2 regions of the Stenotrophomonas sp. LM091 genome follow, and region 1 is predicted to be linked to the other one. Evidence: riboswitches for the same ligand, from Rfam matches in the RefSeq annotation. Region 1 holds a riboswitch; the other holds the start of a gene.

Region 1 (3,751 bases):
CCGCTGGTCCACAACGGCAACCTGGTCGGTGTATTCGATCTGGACAGCCCGTCGCTGGCGCGCTTCGACGCCGAGGACCAGGCCGGCCTTGAAGCGATCGCCGCCGTGTTCGTCGAGGCCCTGGGATGAGTGGCGCCAAGCTGCGCAACATCGGCCCGAAGAGCGCAGCATGGCTGCGCCAGGTCGGTCTGCGTACGCCGGAAGACCTGGTGGCGGTCGGCGCCGTGGGTGCCTTCGTCAAGGTGCGCCGTGCCGGCTTCAAGCCGAGCCTGAACCTGCTCTATTCGCTGGAAGGCGCGCTGCAGGACTGCCACTGGCAGGAACTGCCGGAAGCACGCCGCACCGTGCTGGTGGCCGAGTACGAGGCCATCATCGCCGAGCAGCCGCTGAAAAAGGCGCCGCCCGCGTCCGGCCCGGTCTACGACCGCACGGTCGAGCATCGCGACGATGAGGGCGATGAGGCACCGCCGTTCGAGAGCGACGACGAGCCTCGCTGATCCGCACGGACCGACGCATCGTCGGTCCTGCGCGCTTCATACCTGCTGCAGTTCCAGCAGCTCCCCCAGAGTTGATCGTCTTCGCGCTCCACGCGCAGCCGCAGCCGCGTGCCGTGGTCGATGCGCAGCGCCCAGCACATCGCCATCGGCAACCCGCAGACCTGCGACAGCACCATCCGCAGCGGCCCGCCATGACTGACGATCAGGGTCGGCACCGGGTCCGGATCATCCAGCAGCCGATGCAGCCCACGCGCGATGCGGCGCTCGAAGTGGCCCCAGCTTTCGCCGTGCGGCGGCGGGTTGGCGTGTGGGTCCAGATGGAACGCCGACAGCGCGTCCATCGGCAGCGCCTCCAGCGCGGCACCATCCCAGTCGCCGAAATCCAGCTCTTCCCATTCCTGGTCAGTGTCCACCCCCCGCCCGAGCGGGGCCGCCAGCGCTTCGGCGGTGCGCACGGCGCGCTGCCGCGGCGAGCACAGCACGCGCTCCCAGGACAGCGCCGCGTAGCGCGCGCACAGCGCGTCGGTGGCGCCCTCATGCAGCGGTGGATCGGTACGGCCATCGAGATGGTCGTCGCGGCCGGTGCTGGCGTGGCGGATCAGGTCGAGGATCATGCCGGGCCCCCTCTGCTGCCCGCTGCGGCCGGCCGGTGAGGGTCACGGGCGTCGGTACCGGGGTGCTGCAACCACGTCGGGGTCATGGAGATCACATCGAAAAAGCGAGGCGCATTCTAACCGGTGCGCTCCACCGGCCCGGCCGATGGCTTAGACTGCGCCCACTTTCAGGTGACCCGGGGCTGCAATGCCGCCGGGTTGAAACGGGAAGCCGGTGACGCGTCAGGCCTCGTGCCCCGCCGCCACTCCGGCGCTGCCCCCGCAACGGTAAGCGAGGAAACACCAGGCAACACGCCACTGTGCTCCGGCATGGGAAGGCGCCTGGCACGATGGCACCGCCATCGACCCGCAAGCCCGGAGACCGGCCTGGAAGACGACTGGTTGCGATGCGGCGGGCATGGCGGCGGCAAGCAGGCGCCTGCGCGTCCGCCCACCGTCGAACTCCCTGCAGCGCGATCATCCCCACCCCTTGCCGCGCGGGCGTGCGCGGTGCATGGAGTCATCGATGAAGCTGCAGATCCAAGTCCTTTCCCTGGCCGTGTTGTCGGCCCTGCCCCTGCTGGCGTCGGCCCAGGACGAGGCGACCGCGCTGGACCAGGTACTGGTCACCGCCACCCGCACCCCGATCGCCCTGCAGGACAGCATCTCGCCGGCCCAGGTGATCGACCGCGCCGAGATCGAGCGCAGCCAGGCACCGTCGCTGCAGGACCTGCTGCGCGGCCGGGCCGGCATCAACCTCAACAACAGCGGTGGCCTGGGCAAGCAGAGCTCGCTGTTCCTGCGCGGCACCAACTCGGCCCACACCCTGGTGCTGATCGACGGCGTGCGCATCAACACCGGTGACCTCGGCCTGGCCATGATCCAGGACCTTCCGCTGGCGCAGATCGAGCGCATCGAGATCGTGCGTGGCCCGCAGTCCAGCCTGTACGGCGCCGACGCGATCGGTGGCGTGATCCAGATCTTCACCCGCCGCAATGCCGGCCAGTTCGCCCCGCACCTGCAGCTCGGCGGCGGCAGCAACGGCCTGCGCGAGGCCAGCGGTGGCTTCGGTGGCAGTGGCGAGCGTGGCTGGTTCGGCACCGACATCGCCTACCAGCACACCGACGGCATCAACGCCTGCCGCGGCTCCGTCTCGCCGTTCGCCGGCTGTGGCGCCAATGAGCCCGACCGCGATGGCTACCGCAACCTGTCGATGAGCCTGCGCGGCGGCTATGCGCTGACCGATACGCTGAGCCTGGAAGGCACCGCGCTGCGCGCCGAAGGCGAGAACCACTACGACGGCTACTACAACTACTCCGAGACCCTGCAGCAGGTGCTCGGTGGCAAGCTGCGCTACACGCCCAGCGCGCGCTTCAACCTGACCGTCAATGTCGGCCGGGCCGACAACGAATCGGACAACTTCAACGGTGATACGTGGCTGGGCAACGCGCAGACCCACCGTGACAGCGCCTCGGTGCAGGCCGATATCGGCATCGCCGATGGCCAGCTGCTGAGCGCCGGCGTGGACTGGAGCCAGGACAACCTGGACGGCAGCAGTGCCGGCTATCTGGTCGACAGCCGCGACAACACCGGCGTGTTCGTGCAGTACCAGGGCCGCTTCGGCGCGCACCACCTGCAGGCCAGCGTGCGAAACGACGACAACGAGCAGTTCGGCAACCACACCACCGGCAGCCTCGGCTGGGGCCTGGAGCTGGGCAGCGGCTTCCGCCTCAACGCCAGCTACGGCACGGCGTTCAAGGCCCCGACCTTCAGCGACCTCTACGACCCGTGGAGCGGCGTGCCGACCCTGGACCCGGAAAAATCCAAGAGCGCGAACGTCGGCATTGCCCAGCAGGGCGACGGCTGGCGCTGGGGCCTGGACGTGTACGAAACGCGCATCGATGATCTGATCACGTACGACGCGACGACCTTCATGATGTCGCAGGTCGAGAAGGCCCGCATCCGCGGCGCCGAACTGACCGGTGCGATCACCGTGGCCGGGTTCGACCTCAATGCACAGCTCAGCCACACCGACCCGCGCAACCGCACCGACGGCAGCCCGCAGTTCGACAATTGGCTGGCCCGCCGCGCCCAGAACACCGCGCGCCTGGACGTGGATCGCCGCTTCGGTGACTTCCGCGCCGGCCTCACCGCCAACGGCGCCGGCAAGCGTTACGACGATGCGGCCAACACCGTGCGCCTGGGTGGCTATGGCACCGTGGACCTGCGCCTGGAATACGCGCTGAGCCGCGACTGGTCGGTACTGGGCCGCGTCAGCAATGTGTTCGACCGCGATTACGAAACCGTTGCCTGGTACAACCAGCCGGGCCGCGAGTACCGCCTGAGCGTGCGTTACCAGCCGAAATAAGCGCACGGGACGGCGGCACCGCTGCCGTCCCGCCCTCGGCAGCTGCCGACCATTGGTCGGCACAACCATTGAACCTGGTAGGTGCCGACCGTTGGTCGGCACACGCGCATTAGAGCGCCAGCAGTTCCCGCAGATCGTCCATCACCGCCACCGCCGCGACGTTGTTTAGATCGAGCCCGCGCGGATACCCATAGCGCACCAGCGCTACCGGCATGCCTGCATCCACCGCGGCGCGGTAATCGGTGATCGAATCGCCCACCATCAGGGCCGCCTCGACGGCCACCTCGAAGTGC
Region 2 (3,751 bases), 270 kb from region 1:
CGGACGTTCATCGTTCCAGGCACACGCGAAGTTGGCCCAGCCCGCGGCGGATCCAGCTTTTCACCGAGCCCAGCGGCGAGCCGATGCGGCGCGCCAGTTCTTCATAGCTGGCGCCTTCCAGGAAGGCCAGCCGGATCAGCGAGCGACGGCGCGGCTCCAGCGTATCCAGGCAGTGTTGCAGGCGCTCGTGGTCGGACGCCTGCTCGGCCACCTGGGCCGGCTGCGGCGCGACATCTGGGAGTTCCTCGGCGACGGACAGATCATCCAGCGCGCGCGGCGGCGCGGCCCGCAGGCGGTCGATCGCGCGGTTGCGGGCCAGCATCGACAGCCAGGTCATGGCCGCCGCCTTGGCGCGGTCGAACTGCGCCGCCTTGTTCCAGACCGCGGTGAAGACCTCCTGCAGGACCTCTTCGGCATCCCCGCGGTCGCGCAGCACATGCAGGCAGATGGCGAACAGGCGGCCAGAGGCCAGCTGATAGACCGATTCGAACGCCTGGCGATCCCCGCCGGCGACCCGGGCAAGCAGTTCATCCAGGCGGTGTGATGCGGCGGCGGCGTCCAGCTCGGGCATTGCAGGCTCAATGTCGATAACGGGCGTATCGGCATCCTCGTTGCTCCCGGCGCCGTCTGCAAGGGGGCGATCAGGCACCGCATGTCTGCACCAGCGGCTGCGTCCGCGCGGCGGACAACTCGGCCGCAGGCGTGGCAACCGGTGCCGCCGGAAACTCGACCCGCACCTGCGGGTACCTGCCCTTCTCGTCACGGACGTTGCCGGTGCCGGTGAACTGCAGCAGGCGCTGGTCGGCGGTGGCGTAGACCAGCGTGACCGCCGGCACCGCGAAGCCGAACCAGGCGTCGAGCTTCATCTGCAGCTGCTCGGCCGGCTCGCCCTGCCAGCTCACCGCGCCGGTGCGCTGGAGTTTCAACGGCACCAGGCGCTGCCGACTGGGCAGCAGGAACTGGAAGGCCACGCTCTGCCCGGCCTGCAGCGCGGCCCAATGGCTGCGCACCGCCGCATCGAAACCGGCATCCACTACCGCCCCCGCAGGAAGGGTGATGGCGCGGCTGAAGGTGGGTGCCTGGGCGCTGGCGCGGACCGATACCTGGCGGTCGGCGGCACGGCCGCGCACGCCTTCCTGATATCCGTCGCGACCATCGTCCAGGGTGAAATCCGGCGTCTGCGGGCTGCCCTGCGGGGTCATCCACTTGCGCGCGAAGGGGCGCCCGTCACTGCAGCGGTACAGCACCAGGCGCGACTGTGCGCTCGCCGGCCCCTGCAGCCAATGGGTCTCGCGATACAGCAGGCGGCCATCGGCAGTGGCGTACGCGCGGCCTTCCTGGCGCTGCACGGTCTGATCGGCGGCACTTACGGGGGCGGCGCTCACCGACAGCAGCAGGATCAGGCAGGGCAAGGGCTGGCGCATGGGGGTCCAAACGGGCGGGCTTGCAGGGAGATACGCAGGCAGCGGTGGTTTGGATGCAGTGGGCGGATCGCGCAGACGACTTGACCATCGCTCCGCTTCGGCCTACCTTGTGCTCGCCGAAGGTATCCATCTCTTCATGCAGATGAAGGGATGGATTTAAACGGGAATCCGGTGAAGGCGCCTTGCGCGCCCATTCCGGAGCTGCCCCGCAGCGGTGAATGGAAACGACACCTGTCAACAGCACTGGGCCCCTGGGCCTGGGAAGCGGCAGGGAGTAGGTGGGCGCCCGCGCCCGTGTCCATCAGCCCGAATACCGGCCCCGGCCGGGGGACACGACCGTCCCCTGATTCGACCTGGAACGTCCGCGGGGAGGTTGCCGGGGCCTGCCGCCCTGCCGTCTGCATGGCGCTGCCCCCGTGCGTCCGCTTCACGGCATCCGGTTCGCCCGCGGGGGCGAAGGTCGCTGGCGGGGCGGAACGGGCTGCAAGGCCCCGGACGGCGCGCGGTTCCTTCGTTCCTCAATGCCCCTACGCAATGAGGACACGTTCCAATGACCACTGTTACCAACCTGGGTTTCCCGCGCATCGGTGCCAAGCGCGAACTCAAGCGCGCGCTGGAAGCCTTCTGGTCCGGCGAGAGCAGCGCCGCGTCGCTGCAGGACACCGCGGCCGAGCTGCGCGAGCGCCACTGGCAGCTGCAGCGCGAGGCCGGCGTGGATGTGCCACCGAGCAACGATTTCAGCCTGTATGACCAGGTGCTCGATGCCGCCTTCCTGTTCGATGCGATCCCGTCCCGTTATCGCGCGCTCGCCGATGCCGAACCGCTGAGCGGCTACTTCGCGATGGCGCGTGGCCTGCAGCGCGATGGCATCGACCTGCATGCGCTGGAAATGACCAAGTGGTTCGACACCAACTACCACTACCTGGTGCCGGAACTGCAGGCCGGCCAGGCCTTCACGGTGCGCGGCGACAAGCCGCTGGCCGAATACCGCCAGGCCAAGGCGCTGGGGATCGAAACCCGGCCGGTGCTGATCGGGCCGGTCACCTTCCTGCGGTTGTCCAAGACCACCGATGGCAGCAACGCGCTGGATCTGCTCGATGCGCTGCTGCCGGTGTACGTGCAGCTGCTCGGCGAACTCAAGGCGGCCGGCGCGGCGTGGGTGCAGCTGGATGAGCCACTGCTGGTGCAGGACCTGGACGAGGCCACGCGCGCCGCGTTCGAACATGCCTATGCGGTACTGGCGCAGGCCGCGCGCCCCAAGGTGCTGGTGGCGACCTACTTTGGTGCGTTGGAGGACAACCTCGCGCTGGCCGCGGCGTTGCCGGTCGATGGCCTGCATGTGGACCTGGTGCGCGCACCGGAACAGCTCGATGCGGTGATCAAGGCGCTGCCGGCCGGCCGCGTGCTCTCGGCCGGCCTGGTCAACGGCCGCAACATCTGGCGCACCCACCTGGACAACGCGCTGGTGCTGGCGCGATACGCCCACGGCCATGTAGGCAGCGATGCGCTGTGGCTGGCGCCATCGTGTTCGCTGCTGCACACCCCGGTCGATCTGGACCACGAAAAGAAGCTGGACGACGAACTGCGCAGCTGGCTGGCGTTCTCCAGGCAGAAGCTCGGCGAGCTGCGCGTGCTGGCCGATGCGATCGATGCACCGGCGCGTGCCGAAGCGCCGCTCGCCCATTCGCGCGAGTGCATCGAATCGCGCCGTCGTTCGCCACGCGTGCACAACCCGGCCGTCGCCGCCCGCCTGGCCGCGCTGACCCCGGCCGATGCGCAGCGCCACAGCCGCTATCCGCAGCGCCACCTGGCCCAGGCCGCGGCGCTGAAGCTGCCGCGCTTCCCGACCACCACCATCGGCTCGTTCCCGCAGACACTGGAAGTACGTGAGGCGCGTGCCCGCAACAAGTCCGGCAAGCTGTCCGATGCGGATTACGATGCGTTCCTGGCCACCCAGACCGAACACTGCGTGCGCGTGCAGGAGCAGATCGGGCTGGACGTGCTGGTGCACGGCGAGTTCGAGCGCAACGACATGGTCGAGTACTTCGGCGAGCAGCTCGATGGCTTCGCCTTCACCAAGAATGGTTGGGTGCAGAGCTACGGCTCGCGCTGCGTGAAGCCGCCGGTGATCTTCGGCGATGTGACGCGCCCGCAGCCGATGACCGTGCGCTGGTCGCAGTACGCGCAGTCGCTCACCCAGCGGCCGATGAAGGGCATGCTGACCGGCCCGGTGACGGTGCTGCAGTGGTCGTTCGTGCGCGATGACCAGTCCCGTGCGGACACCTGCCGGCAGATCGCGCTGGCCCTGCGCGATGAAGTGACCGACC

Evidence for each region. A riboswitch is a leader RNA that binds a small molecule or an ion and turns the genes downstream of it on or off. The one in region 1 is predicted to bind cobalamin.
Region 2: another riboswitch for cobalamin. It lies ahead of metE (5-methyltetrahydropteroyltriglutamate--homocysteine S-methyltransferase); the one in region 1 lies ahead of btuB (TonB-dependent vitamin B12 receptor).

The regions. Positions count from the first base shown of each region.
Region 1 covers NZ_CP017483.1:2,695,194-2,698,944, reverse strand. Annotated here, with positions in the region: gene BIZ42_RS11770 (GAF domain-containing protein) at 1-129, shown strand, start outside; gene BIZ42_RS11765 (TfoX/Sxy family protein) at 126-497, shown strand; gene BIZ42_RS11760 (histidine phosphatase family protein) at 419-1,111, opposite strand; cobalamin riboswitch at 1,264-1,496, shown strand; gene btuB (TonB-dependent vitamin B12 receptor) at 1,617-3,458, shown strand; gene gph (phosphoglycolate phosphatase) at 3,568-3,751, opposite strand, start outside.
Region 2 covers NZ_CP017483.1:2,424,587-2,428,337, reverse strand. Annotated here, with positions in the region: gene BIZ42_RS10530 (anti-sigma factor) at 1-11, opposite strand, end outside; gene BIZ42_RS10525 (sigma-70 family RNA polymerase sigma factor) at 8-571, opposite strand; gene BIZ42_RS10520 (hypothetical protein) at 642-1,424, opposite strand; cobalamin riboswitch at 1,528-1,761, shown strand; gene metE (5-methyltetrahydropteroyltriglutamate--homocysteine S-methyltransferase) at 1,975-3,751, shown strand, end outside.